DNA from 4 places in the Streptomyces sp. NPDC051133 genome. Region 2 is predicted to be linked to each of the others. Evidence: riboswitches for the same ligand, from Rfam matches in the RefSeq annotation. Region 2 holds a riboswitch; each other region holds the start of a gene.

Region 1 (3,472 bases), on a different contig from region 2:
ACCACGGTGGGCAGCCCGCTGGGACTGGACAGCGTGTACAAGAGGCTGCTCATCGACGGGCCGAAGCGCCCCGACACGGTGACGGACTGGCTGAACGCGTGGTACCCGTCGGACGCGGTCACCATCGGGTGCCCGCTGGCCGACGAATGGGCGGGCACAGTGACCGACGTCGCCGTCGTCAACGCCCGCGACAAGGCCCACAACATCATGGAGTATCTCGCCCACCCCGAGGTCGCCGGCGAGATAGGCGCCCACCTCGAGCCCGGCTGATCGCCGTAGCCGGGAGTCGATCGACCAGGGCTTCGAGGACGACGGGAGCGAGATCGAGTACTGCTCCGAGGAGCGGGCGCGGTCAGGCGCGGCGCCGTACGCGCAACGGCGTGTAGACGAGCAGCGCCGCGAGGAACGCCACCGGGTAGGCGAGGTCGGCGCCGTGCAGGGCCCGCGCGACCGGGCCCACATACAGGCTGGTGCTCATGAACGGCACCGCTACGGCGAAACCGACGAGGAAGGCCGTGGGAGCCGGCCACCACGGCTGCGCCTCCTCCGCCGTCAGGTCGACGGGGCGGCCGCCGCGCGCCCGCTTGCGGGCCACCCAGTCGACGATCACGATCGCGACGAACGCCGGGATCCAGTAGCCGACGAACAGCAGCACGTTCTGGAAGCGGGCGGTGGTGTCGGCGGCGTGCATCCAGAGCACCAGCGGGAAACCGAGCACCGCGGCGAGCGCGGCGGCGACCGGCCGCGGCAGCCGCACGCCGACGGTCTGCAGCGCCAGCGATCCGCTGTAGTCGTTCATGGCGTTGCTGCACAGCGCCGCGAGAGCGACGGCGAGGAGTCCGAACGCGCCGAGCGCGCCGCCCCCGAGCAGCCGGTCCACGCCACGGGCGGTCTGGTCGGTGAACTGCGCGGCGCCCCACAGGCCGAGCGCCTGCACCGCGACGAAGGACACGCCGACACCGAGCAGGGTGTACCAGAACATGCGCGGACGGGACGCCGTCCGTGGCAGGTAGCGGCTGAAGTCGCTGGCGTAGGGGGCCCACGAGAGGGCGAGGCTCAGCGCGACGGTGCAGGTCAGCACGAACGCGCCCGCCCGGTCGGCGCCGTGCGCGGTCGCGGCCGTCGCGGGCTGGGTGCCGTGCGTGAGCTTCACCGCCAACGCGACGAGCGAGGCGGCGAGCGCGAAGGTCATCACCGTCTGCAGGCGGTGGATCGCCTCGTAACCGATCACGCCCAGCGCCCCCTGGGCCGCCAGCATCACCAGGACACCCAACCAGAACGGCCAGCCGAACAGTTGGGCCAGCGCGTCCCCGCCGAACAGACCGATCAGCGCGTCCCAGGCGATGGACGACAGCCACTGCAGGGCGCCCGGCAGAGCGACGGCCCGTCCGAAGGCCAGCCTCGCCAGCGGCAGCTGGCCCGCCCCGGTCTGGCTGCCCCAGGTCCCCAGGTAGGCCGTGGGCACGGCGCCGAGCAGGGTGCCGAGCACCACGGCGAGCAGCGCGGTGGCGAAGTCCAGTCCGAGGGCCGCTCCGACGGTGCCGGTGAACACGCCGGTCATGGTCAGGTTGGGGGCGAACCACACGGTGAACAGCCGCCGGGGGCTGCCGTAGCGAGCGTCCTCGGGCACCGGCGTGATGCCGCGCGCCTCCACCCGCAGGTCCCCGGGGGCCGTCGGCATCCGGCCGTCGAAGACGCCCCGCGCTTCGGCGACGGTCGTCTCTTCATGGGCATACGGCAACGACATACGACATCCCTCCGCCAGTCCTAACTGGTTCAGGTTCAACGGGTGTGATCTCAGCCCCCGTGCGGGGGCACCCCGTGTCCAGGTACGCCGGCCAGAATAGCCCGTTCCGGTGACCGGTTCCGGCCAGGGCCGGGGCGGGAGGATCTGTCGCACCGCGTGACCGCGTGACTTCGGAATCGGTACCAGGGCGTCGGCGGTTTCGCTGCGAGGACCCGGCTCGACCCCGGCAGGGCGGTCAGGGCGAACGCCCACGGATACCCCGAACGCTCCGCCACGAGCCCGGCGCCCGCGGCGCCGGCCTGCCCCGGCTCCGGGTGTGGCGTCAGCCGGCGGTGTCGGGGTTTCGGTTGCGGTCGATGAGGACGGCGAACGCGTCGAGGATGCGGCGCAGGCCGAACGCGTAGGTGTGGTCGGGGTCGTAGGCGGTGCCGTGTGCGGTGCCTGACGCCGTGCCGACGCGGACGGCCGTCGGGTAGGCGTTCGCGTCGAGGACCCGGGCGAGCAGCGGGGCGTTGACCTGCCACCACTGCTGGGCGCTCATGGCGCTGTCGTGGCGGGCGGATCGGGCGTCGGCGGCGGCGCGGGCTGATGCCTGTACGAAGGTGAGCAGGTGGTTCAGGCAGTCGTCCAGCTGCAGGTCGCTGAGCCCGAGGCCCTCGAACGCGGAGAGCTCGTGCTCGTACTTCCCCATCAGTCCCGGTCCCAGCGGGGGCCTGGAGGTGGAGACGGCCGCGGCCCAGGGGTGGCGTTCGAAAAGTGCTCTGTTCTCGTCGGCGACGGCGGTGACGCGCTGCTGCCAGGACAGCCCGGCCGTGTCCGGTCGGGGCATGCGGGCGTAGGCGGCATCCAGCATGAGGTCGAGAAGTTCGGCCTTGGCCGGCACGTAGGTGTAGAGCGTCATCGGTACCACGCCGAGTTCCTTCGCCACGCGGCGCATCGTCACGGCGTCCAGGCCCTCGTTGTCGGCGATGGCGGTGGCCGCCTCGACCACCGTGTCGATACTCAGCCCGCGCCGCGGCCCGCGGCCGCCCGCAGGGGCGAGGTCACGCCACAGCAGTTGCAGTGTGCGGGCCGGGTCGCCCGCGCTCGTTCGTTCTGTCGGCACGGGGCAAGTCTCTCCCACCGATTCGGCGTACAATGTACAATGTACATTGTACTGCGTACAGAGAATCGAGCCGAGGGAGCACCAGTGAAGATCACCTCCAGTGCCGTGTCGCTCAACGTCGAGGATGTCGAGGCCTCCAGTGCCTTCCTGCAGCGACATTTCGGGTTTCGCGAGGAGATGGCCGCCGACGGCTTCGCGTCCCTCGGCCGCGACGACGCGGGGATGAACGTCATCTTCCTGCGCCGGGGACTGGACACCCTCCCGGCGGACCAGCGCGACGACCACGCCGCCGGCCTCATCCTCGCCTTCACCGTCGACCACCTGGAAGACGAACTGGAGCGCCTGCGCGCCGAAGGCGTCACGATCACCATGCCCATGACGGAGGAAGAGTGGGGCGAGCGCGCGTTCCAAGTGCGCGATCCGAACGGCGTGATCGTCCAGCTGGTCGACTGGAACGCCGCCTCCGCCCGGTGAGACATCTGCGGCGCCGCGCCCGGGCCCATGCCGAAGACGCCCGGCCACTTTCCGAGAGACAACCCTCGTCGATGAGCGGGAATCCATAGTCGAGCCGATAGCATGTCAAACGGCTCGAGATGGAACGCGCCGTGGATCGCGAGCAG
Region 2 (3,472 bases):
CCCATCTGGAGGAGGCCCTGGACCGTATCCTGGCGGAGGAACAGAGCGCCGGCTGAAGCGTTACGGCGGGGTCGCGTCGCGAGGCGCTCCGGAGTGCGGTGTGGAACTGTGCAGGAACGCTTCTTCACAGTCTCCGCGGGAGGCCGGCCCCGCCCGGCTCAGCGCTTCCGGCGGCGGCCCCGGCCGCCCCGCGCCGGAACCGGCGGGGCTCCGGCGGCCGCCACGGCCTGCGGGCCGGGCCGGTCGGCCGACACCACCAGTGCGGCGAGCAGTGTGGTGACCGGGACCGAGGCGACCAGGCCGATCGAGCCCACCAGGGTGCGCACGATCTCCTCGGCCACCAGTTCGCTGTTGGCAACGGTCCCCACGCTGCTCTGCGCGATCGAGAACAGCAGCAGCAACGGCAGCGCGGCACCGGCGTAGGCGAGGACGAGGGTGTTCACCACCGACGCGATGTGGTCGCGGCCGATACGGATGCCTGCCCGGTACAGACCGCGCCGGCCCATCGCCGGATTGGCCTCGTGCAGCTCCCAGACGGCCGACGTCTGCGTCACGGTCACGTCGTCCAGGACGCCGAGCGAACCGATGATGACGCCGGCCAGCAGCAGACCGCTCATGTCGATCGACGGATACAGGCCATGGATCAGCCCGGTGTTGTCGTCCGTGTTGCCGGTCAGCGCGGCCCAGCCGATGAACTGGGAGCCGAGCAGACCGATCAGAGACAGCGAGATCAGCGTGCCGAGCACCGCCACCGACGTGCGGGCCGACAGGCCGTGGCACATGTACAGCGCGATCAGCATGATGGCGCTCGATCCGACCACCGCCACGAGAAGCGGGTTCGAGCCCTGCAGGATCGCCGGCAGGATGAACAGCGTCAGAACCAGGAAGCTCACGGCCAGTGCCACGAGTGCCATGACACCCCTCATCCTGCCCACCACGACGACGGCGACCGCGAAGATCCCGGCGAGCAGCGCCATCGGGAACTTCCGGTTCACGTCGGTCACCGCGTACTGGAGGTCCTTCGGCGCCGAGGGCTCGTAGGCGACCACGACCTTCTCGCCCTGGTGCAGCTGCCGGGACTGGTCGGGCTGCACGATCTCGGTGAACGTACGGCCCTGGTCCCCGCCGGTGTCGACCCGGACGGTCGCCTTCCTGCAGGTGCCGCCGGCTTGCCGCCCGGCCGACCCGCCCGCGGCGGTGGAGGCGTCACCGGTCGAGGTGCCACCGGAGGCGTTCACCGACGCGCAGCTCACCTCCACCACCCGAGTGACCGTGGCTTGCTGCGTCTGCCGGTCGAAGCCGACGCCGGTGCGCTTGTGGGGCGGCGCTCCACCGGGCCACAGCACCACCAGACCGGCCACCACCGCCACGGTGAACGGGACCAGGATGGCGGCGATGACCTTGCGGAGGTGCCGTGAGACGGGCGTTGCGGGCCCATGGCTGTGGCTGTGGCTGTGGCTGTGGCTGTGGCTGTGCCCGTGCGGATGCCCGTGCGTCTGCCCGTGGGTTTCGCCCCGTTCCGAGCCGTCCCGAAGGCGCGGCTCGGGAGACTGGTACGGGTACTGCTCCATCCTGGTCACCACCAGATCATCGCAACAACGGCAGAGGGCCCACTGTTCACCGCGCCGCACATGACGCTAGCGTGGAGGCACCTTTGCACACGCGGGAGCTCGGAGCACCGGGCTGAGAGGGCGCTGACCTCCGTAGACGCGATGTTTCACGTGGAACCCACGCGGTTCCACGCAAAAACATCGACCGACGGAAGCCGCTGCGTCGACCGCCGAACCTGTTACCGGGTAATGCCGGCGTAGGGAGTAGGTCTGATGACCAACAAGGACGCACGCACGCCTGCCTCTGTTCAGGACGAGATGTCCCAGGAGGCCGGGAAGTCCATCGGCTGGCACAAGGCGTATGTCGAGGGCTCGCGCCCCGACCTGCGCGTGCCGGTCCGTCAGGTGCACCTCACCAACGGGCAGTCGGTCACGCTGTACGACACGTCGGGCCCGTACACCGATCCTCTCGTCGACACCGACGTCCGCAGGGGTCTTCCGCCGCTGCGGGAGAACTGGATCATCGCCCGCGGCGACACCGAGGAGTACGCGGGCCGTCCCGTCCGTCCCGAGGACGACGGAATCAAGCACACCTCGCCGCGCGGCGGCCTGCGCAACCTGGACGCGGTCTTCCCCGGGCGGCCGCGTCAGCCGCGCCGGGGCCGTGACGGCCAGGCGGTGACGCAGCTCACGTACGCCCGCCGAGGTGAGATCACACCCGAGATGGAGTACGTGGCCGTCCGGGAGGACGTTTCCCCCGAGGTGGTCCGCGACGAGATCGCGGCGGGCCGTGCCGTGCTGCCGGCCAACGTCAACCACCCGGAGATCGAGCCGATGATCATCGGCAAGCGCTTCCTGGTGAAGGTCAACGCCAACATCGGCAACTCGGCGGTGACTTCCTCCATCGAGGAGGAGGTGGAGAAGATGACCTGGGCGACCCGCTGGGGCGCGGACACGGTCATGGACCTCTCCACCGGCCGTAACATCCACACGACCCGTGAGTGGGTGCTGCGGAACTCCCCCGTCCCCATCGGCACGGTGCCGCTCTACCAGGCCCTGGAGAAGGTCGACGGCAAGGCCGAGGAACTGACCTGGGACATCTACAGGGACACCGTCATCGAGCAGGCCGAGCAGGGCGTGGACTACATGACCGTCCACGCGGGCGTCCGGCTGCCGTACGTGCCGCTCACCGCCAACCGCAAGACCGGCATCGTCTCGCGCGGCGGCTCGATCATGGCCGCATGGTGCCTGGCGCACCACAAGGAATCGTTCCTGTACGAGAACTTCGAGGAGCTCTGCGAGATCCTCGCCGCCTACGACGTCACCTACTCGCTCGGTGACGGCCTCAGGCCCGGTTCGATCGCGGACGCCAACGACGAGGCACAGTTCGCGGAGTTGAGGACGCTCGGGGAACTCAACCGCATCGCCAAGCGTTTCAACGTACAGACCATGATCGAGGGCCCGGGGCACGTCCCGATGCACAAGATCAAGGAGAACATCGACCTTCAGCAGGAGATCTGCGATGAAGCTCCGTTCTATACGCTCGGCCCGCTGACCACGGACATCGCGCCGGCGTACGACCACATCACCTCCGGTATCGGTGCGGCGATGATCGCCTGGTGGGGCACGGCGATGCTCTGCTACGTCACGCCCAAGGAGCACCTGGGCCTGCCCAACCGGGACGACGTCAAGACCGGCGTCATCACCTACAAGATCGCGGCGCACGCGGCCGACCTCGCCAAGGGACACCCCGGTGCCCAGGAGTGGGACGACGCGCTGTCCGACGCCCGCTTCGAGTTCCGGTGGGAGGACCAGTTCAACCTCGCCCTCGACCCGGACACGGCACGCGAGTTCCACGACGAGACGCTCCCGGCGGAGCCGGCCAAGACGGCCCACTTCTGCTCCATGTGCGGTCCCAAGTT
Region 3 (3,472 bases), on a different contig from region 2:
CCACGATCAGCTGGAAGTTGTGCGGATTGCGGATGCCGAGCCCCGAGCCGATCGGCGAGCCCAGCGGCATCACGGCCGCACAGCCGACGTCCTCCAGCTTCCGCGCGAGCACGGGATCGTCGTTGGTGTACGGCAGCACCGTGAACCCGTCGTCCACGAGCGTCTCGGCCGCCTCCAGCAGCTCCACCGGGTCCGGCAGCAGCGTCCGCTCGTCGGCGATGACCTCCAGCTTGATCAGGTCCGTGCCCAGCGCCTCCCGGGCGAGCCGCGCGGTCAGCACGGCCTCCCCGGCGGTGAAGCAGCCCGCCGTGTTCGGCAGCACCCGGATGCCCAGCTTCTGCAGCACCGACAGCACCGAGCCGTGCACGGAGGGGTCCACCCGGCGCATCGCGACCGTGGTCAGCTCCGTACCGGAGGCGAGCAGCGCCCGCTCCAGCACCTCCAGGCTGGGCGCGCCGCCCGTGCCCATGATCAGCCGGGACGAGTAGGTCGTACCCCCCAGCACCAGGGAATCGTCGGCCATGGCTCAGCCTCCTTGAACGGCGGTGAGGACTTCGACGCGATCACCCTCCGCGAGCGCGGTGGAGGCCCACTGCGCGCGCGGGACGACGGTCTCGTTGACGGCCGCGGCCACCCCGGAGGGCGCCGGGGTGAGGGTCGTCACGAGCGAGTCGAGAGGGGTGCCCGGGGCGATCTCCCGGCGCTCCCCGTTGACGGAGATCGAGATGGTGACGGACATGCTCATGCGGACTGCTCCAGGAGTACGGCGCCGAAGCGCTGCGGGGTGAACGGGCGGGCCTCCTCCGGCAGCGCACCGCCGGCCAGCACCTGCGCCATGACGTCCCCGGTGACGGGCGTGAGCAGCACCCCGTTGCGGTAGTGCCCGGTGGCCAGCAGCAACCCGGCCAGGCCGGACGGGCCGAGGAGCGGCGCGTTGTCGGGGGAGCCGGGGCGCAGCCCGGCCCGGGTCTCGGTGAGCGGCAGCTCGGTGATGCCCGGCACCAGCTCATGGGCGTCGCGCAGCAGCTCGTACACGCCGCCCGCGGTGACCGTCGTGTCCCAGCCCAGCTCCTCGCTGGTGGCGCCGACGACCAGTTCGCCGTTCTCCCGGGGCACCAGGTAGACCTGGCCGCCGCGGACCACGGCCCGCACCGTCCGGCTCAGGAACGGCGCGAACCGTTCGGGCACCGTCAGCCGCAGCACCTGCCCCTTGACCGGCCGCACCGGCGGCACCAGGGCCTCGGGCACGCCCGCCAGCCGTCCGCTCAGGCTGCCGGCCGCGAGCACCACCTGCCCGGCGCGCAGCCCGGTGCCGTCCGCGGTGGTGACCCCGGCGGCCCGGCCCGCCACCACGTCCAGCCGCTCGGCCCACGCCCGGTGGAACACCACTCCGGTCCGCTCGCACGCGGCCACCAGGGCCGCCGCCAGCCGGCGCGGGTCGATCTGGTGGTCGCCGTCGACCCGCAGCCCACCGCGCACCCCGGGCGCCAGCATCGGCTCCAGGCGCCGGCACTCCCGCCCCGACAGCCACTCGGCGTCGAGCCCGCAGCGCTGCTGGAGGGCGTGCAGTTCCCGCAGGTGGGCACGGTCGTCGGCGTCGAGCGCGACCGCGAGGGTGCCGCTGCGGCGGTAGCCGAGGTCGTGCCCGGTCAGTTCGGTCAGCTCGGCCGCGAAGTCCGGATAGCGGCGGGCGGACTCCAGGTTCAGGGCGAGCAGCCGCTCCTCGCCGTAGTGCAGTTCGGAGACCGCGGCCAGCATCCCCGCCGCGACCCGTGCGGCCCCGCCCCCGGGCTCGGGGTCCACGACGGCCGTGGCGAGCCCGCGCTGCGCGGCGCGCCAGGCCGTGACCAGACCGATGATTCCGCCCCCGACGACGAGGACGTCGGACGTGCGTGACGACATGGGCGTCAGCCCCTCCCTTCGCCGGCATGACCCGGATCAGGTTCGTACGGTCGGAGGCCGCCAGCCTCCCTCTCAGCCCGGTGCGTCCGGGCTCCCGCGAGTGCTTGTACGGTGGCCACCCTAGCCCGCCCCGCTCGCCGCCCGTAAGGGAGCCCCTCGCCGTGCCCCGTTCGCTCGACGGACTGATCCTCGCCCCCGTGGCGGACCAAGCCCCAGGTCAGGTGGGTACCGGAACCCGGTTCGCGTACCACGAGAAGGACGGCGAGATCTGGGCCGGGTACGCGGGCGGCGACGTCGTGCGCGGCCATCTGATCGGCACGCGCGCGGGGGACCGGCTCGACTTCCGGTACGTGCAGTTGCGGACCGACGGCACGACGGCCTCCGGGCACTGCGTGTCGACGGTCGTCGAACTGCCCGACGGTCGCGTGCGACTCGAGGAGGACTGGCAGTGGGAGTCGCGGCCCGGTAGCGGGACGAGCGTTGTGGAACAGGTCACCGAGCACGCCCCCTGACTGACAGTCCGTCACGTGTCTATGGTGATCAGGTGAGCGAGCAGACAGCGGAACAGGGCACGTCACAGGCGCGGCGCGCGGTCGTCGTCGGCGCGGGCATGGCCGGGGTGCAGACCGCGGTCGCCCTGCGGGAACAGGGCTTCACGGGCACCGTCACCATCATCGGCGCCGAGCCGCACCAGCCGTACGACCGGCCGCCGCTGTCGAAGGCCGTCCTGCTCGGCAAGGCCGAGGACTCCGCCTTCGAGGTCGACTTCGAGTCGCTCGGCGTCGAGCTGCGGCTCGGCTGCGAGGTGCTGGGCCTGCGCCCCGCCGCGCACGAACTGGACACCGAGGCGGGTCCGGTGCCGTACGACGTCCTGGTCCTGGCCACCGGCGCCGAGCCGATCACGCTGCCCGGCACCGAGGGCGTCCCCGGGGTGCACCTGCTGCGCACCCTGGACGACGCCGAGCGGCTGCGGCCGGTGCTCGCCCGGCAGCACGACATCGTGGTCGTCGGCGCCGGCTGGATCGGCGCCGAGTTCGCCACCGCCGCGCGCGAGGCCGGCTGCGCGGTGACCGTCGTGGAGGCCACCGACCGGCCGCTCGCCGGCGCCCTGCCCGCCGAGGTCGCCGCCCCCATGGCCGGCTGGTACGCCGACGCCGGCGCCGAGCTGCGCACCCACGCGCGCGTGGAGCGCGTCGAGCCCGGCGCGGTCGTGCTCGACGACGGCACCCGGCTGCCCGCGGGCGCGGTCGTCGTCGGCATCGGCGCCCGCCCCGCCACCGCCTGGCTGGCCGGTTCCGGCATCGAGCTGGGCCCGCACCACGAGGTCCTCGCCGACGCCCACCTGCGCACCAACGTGCCCGACGTGTACGCCGTCGGCGACTGCGCCTCCTTCCCCTCGGCCCGCTACGGCGAGCGGCTGCTCGTCCACCACTGGGACAACGCCCTGCAGGGGCCGCGCACGGTCGCCGCGAACATCCTCGGCGAGACCCCGGCCGCCTACGACCCGGTGCCGTACTTCTGGTCGGAGCAGTTCGGCCGGTTCGTGCAGTACGCCGGTCACCACGCCGCG
Region 4 (3,472 bases), on a different contig from region 2:
CCGGGAAGTCGAGGCGGGCGAACACGTAGGCGGCGGGCAGCGCGAGCACCAGGGTCAGCGCGGTGGAGGCGAGCGCCTGCCAGGTGGTGAACCACAGCACGTGCCGGATGTCCGGCTGCGTGACCACGTCCACGATCCGCCCGAACCGCCAGACGCCGTCGGCCTTCAGCCCGCGCGTGACGATCGCGGCGACCGGCCAGGCGAAGAACAGCGCGAAGAACGCGACGGGCAGGGCCATGAGCCCGAGCCGCGCCGCGTTCCCCGTGCGGCTGCCCTCGCGCGGGGCGCGAGGGGCTACTTCAGTACGAGCGAGGTCCACGACTTGACCCACTGGTCACGGTTGGCGGCGATCCTGCCGGGCGCCATGGTCTCGGGGTGCCGGGCGGCCGGACCGAACTCGGTGAACTCGGCGGGCACCGCGGCGCCCTGCACCACCGGGTAGACGTACATCTTCAGCGGCATGTCCTCCTGGAACTCCTTGGAGACCAGGAAGTCGACGAACGCCTCGGCGCCCTTGGGGTTCTTCGCGTGGGCGAGCACCCCGGCGAACTCGATCTGCCGGAAGCAGGTGCCGGTGGCGATGCCGGTCGGGGCGGTGGCGGGCCGCTTCTCGGCGTAGATCACCTCGGCGGGCGGCGAGGAGGCGTACGACACCACGAGCGGGCGGTCGCCGCCGGCCTTCTTGCCCCCGGTGGAGCCGGAGAACTCCTGGGAATAGGCCTGCTCCCAGCCGTCGACCACCTTGACGCCGTTGGCCTTGAGCTTCTTCCAGTAGTCCTGCCAGCCGTCGTTCCCGAACTGCGCGGCGCTGCCGAGCAGGAAGCCGAGGCCGGGCGAGGAGGTGGCCGCGTTCTCGGTGACGAGGAGGTTCTTGTACTGCGGCTTCACCAGGTCGGCGAAGGACTGCGGCGGGGTCAGCCGGTGCTTGCCGAACCAGGCCTTGTCGTAGTTGACGCAGATGTCGCCGTAGTCGACGGGCGTGACCCGGTGCTTGTCCTTGTCCAGCTGGTAGGGGGCGCCGACCTTGTCGAGGCCCTTGGCCGTGTACGGCTCGAACAGCCCGTTGTCGAGGGCGCGGGAGAGCAGGGTGTTGTCGACGCCGAAGAAGACGTCGCCCTGCGGGTTGTCCTTGGTCAGGATGGCCTTGTTGACGGCCTGGCCGGCATCGCCGTCGTTGAGGACCCGCACCTTGTACCCGGACCGCTTCTCGAAGTCCCGCAGCACGTTCTTGGAGACGGCCCACGAGTCGTGGCTGACCAGGGTCACGGTCCGGGAGTCCGCGGACGACGTGCCCTCGCCGGAACCGCACGCGGACAGGCCCATCAGGCCGAGCCCGACCGCCACGGCCACGAAGGTCTTGTTCTGCACTGGTTGTCCTCCTGGGGGTTGGCCAGGAAGAGACGCGGCCCTGCCCGGCCTTTCCGTACGGCAGGCCGGGCAGGGCGCAACAGCTTGAGTGATGACCGAACTTCCTACCCAGAATGACCTGGGCGAGGTTCAGAGGGTCTGCGGCCCTGTCCGCCGCACTCTCAGCGCTGTGGCGCTCCCCTGTCGGAATATGAAGATGTGTGGACCCGGCCAGATTACCGCTCGGTGGCGGCGAGCTGACCGCAGGCTCCGTCGATCTCCTGACCACGGGTGTCCCGGACGGTGACCGGCACTCCATGGGCCGCGATGGCCTCCACGAACGCCTTCTCGTCCTCGGGCCGCGAGGCGGTCCACTTCGAACCCGGCGTCGGGTTCAGCGGGATGAGATTGACGTGCACGGGCTTGCCCTTGAGCAGCCGCCCGAGCCGGTCGCCTCGCCACGCCTGGTCATTGATGTCGCGGATCAGCGCGTACTCGATCGACAGCCGCCGCCCGCTCTTCTCGACGTACTCGAACCCGGCGTCCAGCACCTCGCGCACCTTCCACCGCGTGTTCACGGGGACGAGGGTGTCGCGCAGCTCGTCGTCGGGGGCGTGCAGGGAGATCGCGAGCCGGCACTTGAAGCCCTCGTCGGCGAACCGGTGGATGGCCGGCACGAGCCCGACGGTGGACACGGTGATCCCGCGCTGCGACAGGCCCAGCCCGTCCGGCGTGGGATCGGTGAGCGCGCGGATCGCACCGACGACCCGCTTGTAGTTGGCGAGCGGCTCGCCCATCCCCATGAAGACGATGTTGGACAGCCGCGCGGGCCCGCCGGGCACCTCTCCGTCCCTGAGCGCCCGCATCCCGTCGACGATCTGGTGGACGATCTCGGCGGTGGACAGGTTCCGGTCCAGCCCGGCCTGCCCGGTGGCACAGAACGGGCAGTTCATGCCGCATCCGGCCTGTGAGCTGATGCACATGGTGACCCGGTCCGGGTACCGCATCAGCACGGACTCCACGAGGGTCCCGTCGAACAGCCGCCACAGCGTCTTGCGGGTGGTGCCCTGGTCGGTGGACAGATGCCGTACGACGGTCATCAGCTCCGGGAACAGCGCTTCCTGCAGCCTGCCGCGCGACCCGGCGGGGATGTCGGTCCACTCCTCCGGGTCGTGCGCGTACCGCGCGAAGTAGTGCTGCGAGAGCTGCTTGGCACGGAACGGCTTCTCCCCGGCCTCGGCGACGGCGTCCTTGCGCTCGGCGGGCGAGAGATCGGCGAGATGCCGCGGCGGCTTCTGAGCTCCGCGCGGGGCGACGAAAGTGAGTTCTCCGGGCTTAGGCATGGCGTTACCAGTGTCGCAGATCAAATTCGGTGACCTGCGGCTGCCGCATGCTACGACTGTCGTCAGTAGGCGTCACCGGTCACTGCTGAGCGGCCTCGGACGGCCCAGCGACGGCCCAGGCACGGCCCGACGACGATCACTCGTCGGCTGCCCGCCACTCGTCGAGGCGGACCCTGACCTGGTGATTGTCGGCGTGCCAGAAGACCTCACCACTGACGATGGCCCCGAGGGCCGGGAGGTCCATCCCCTGCGGCATGGACGTGATCTCGGCCAGCGCTATGGCGTTCGGCACGCCATCCATACGCAGGAAGACGCCGAAGGGCTGCCGACCGATGACTTCCCCGGTGATGTGGGTCCCCACGGGCAGTGCCGCGACGGTTGCCGGCCAGCTTTCCAGCACCGTGTCCGCAGCCGGCGCTTCGGGGCCCGTGGGCCACGCGTACTCATCCATCGCCGGATCATGACATCGCGAGCGATCAAGGGCTTAGTACTCCGGCTGTAGATCGTGATCTTCGTAGTACGCGGTCGTCCGGGCCGTCTCTCGTCCCGGGTTGGTCCGACTGGTCGGATCTGACGGTGGGTCGCGCCGGGACGTTCCGGGCGGCGGCACCGCCGAGGTTATGAATGCGGCACCTGACCATCCACGAGCATCAACCTCAGGAGCCACACGATGCGCCCCATCAGAGCAGCCTGTCTCGGCACGGCCACTGCCCTGGTCACCCTTCTCGCCTGCACCCCTGTCGCGTCCGCCGCGACGAACACCGACTCCGCCCACGCCAAGG

The links. Region 2 has a riboswitch for thiamine pyrophosphate ahead of thiC (phosphomethylpyrimidine synthase ThiC). Riboswitches for the same ligand answer to the same signal wherever they lie in the genome.
Region 1: another riboswitch for thiamine pyrophosphate. It lies ahead of AB0N17_RS04430 (cytosine permease); the one in region 2 lies ahead of thiC (phosphomethylpyrimidine synthase ThiC).
Region 3: another riboswitch for thiamine pyrophosphate. It lies ahead of thiO (glycine oxidase ThiO); the one in region 2 lies ahead of thiC (phosphomethylpyrimidine synthase ThiC).
Region 4: another riboswitch for thiamine pyrophosphate. It lies ahead of AB0N17_RS16930 (thiamine ABC transporter substrate-binding protein); the one in region 2 lies ahead of thiC (phosphomethylpyrimidine synthase ThiC).

What each region holds. Positions count from the first base shown of each region.
Region 1 covers NZ_JBFBBK010000003.1:14,185-17,656, reverse strand. Annotated here, with positions in the region: gene AB0N17_RS04435 (serine protease) at 1-270, shown strand, start outside; gene AB0N17_RS04430 (cytosine permease) at 353-1,747, opposite strand; TPP riboswitch at 1,737-1,832, opposite strand; gene AB0N17_RS04425 (TetR/AcrR family transcriptional regulator) at 2,070-2,852, opposite strand; gene AB0N17_RS04420 (VOC family protein) at 2,937-3,326, shown strand.
Region 2 covers NZ_JBFBBK010000005.1:78,672-82,143, reverse strand. Annotated here, with positions in the region: gene AB0N17_RS07970 (SsgA family sporulation/cell division regulator) at 1-56, shown strand, start outside; gene AB0N17_RS07965 (YibE/F family protein) at 159-1,571, opposite strand; TPP riboswitch at 1,653-1,831, shown strand; gene thiC (phosphomethylpyrimidine synthase ThiC) at 1,824-3,472, shown strand, end outside.
Region 3 covers NZ_JBFBBK010000045.1:39,423-42,894, reverse strand. Annotated here, with positions in the region: gene AB0N17_RS34300 (thiazole synthase) at 1-523, opposite strand, end outside; gene thiS (sulfur carrier protein ThiS) at 527-727, opposite strand; gene thiO (glycine oxidase ThiO) at 742-1,902, opposite strand; TPP riboswitch at 1,899-2,010, opposite strand; gene AB0N17_RS34285 (hypothetical protein) at 2,064-2,414, shown strand; gene AB0N17_RS34280 (FAD-dependent oxidoreductase) at 2,447-3,472, shown strand, end outside.
Region 4 covers NZ_JBFBBK010000014.1:126,507-129,978, reverse strand. Annotated here, with positions in the region: gene AB0N17_RS16935 (iron ABC transporter permease) at 1-238, opposite strand, end outside; gene AB0N17_RS16930 (thiamine ABC transporter substrate-binding protein) at 295-1,368, opposite strand; TPP riboswitch at 1,452-1,560, opposite strand; gene rlmN (23S rRNA (adenine(2503)-C(2))-methyltransferase RlmN) at 1,584-2,690, opposite strand; gene AB0N17_RS16920 (hypothetical protein) at 2,827-3,141, opposite strand; gene AB0N17_RS16915 (hypothetical protein) at 3,361-3,472, shown strand, end outside.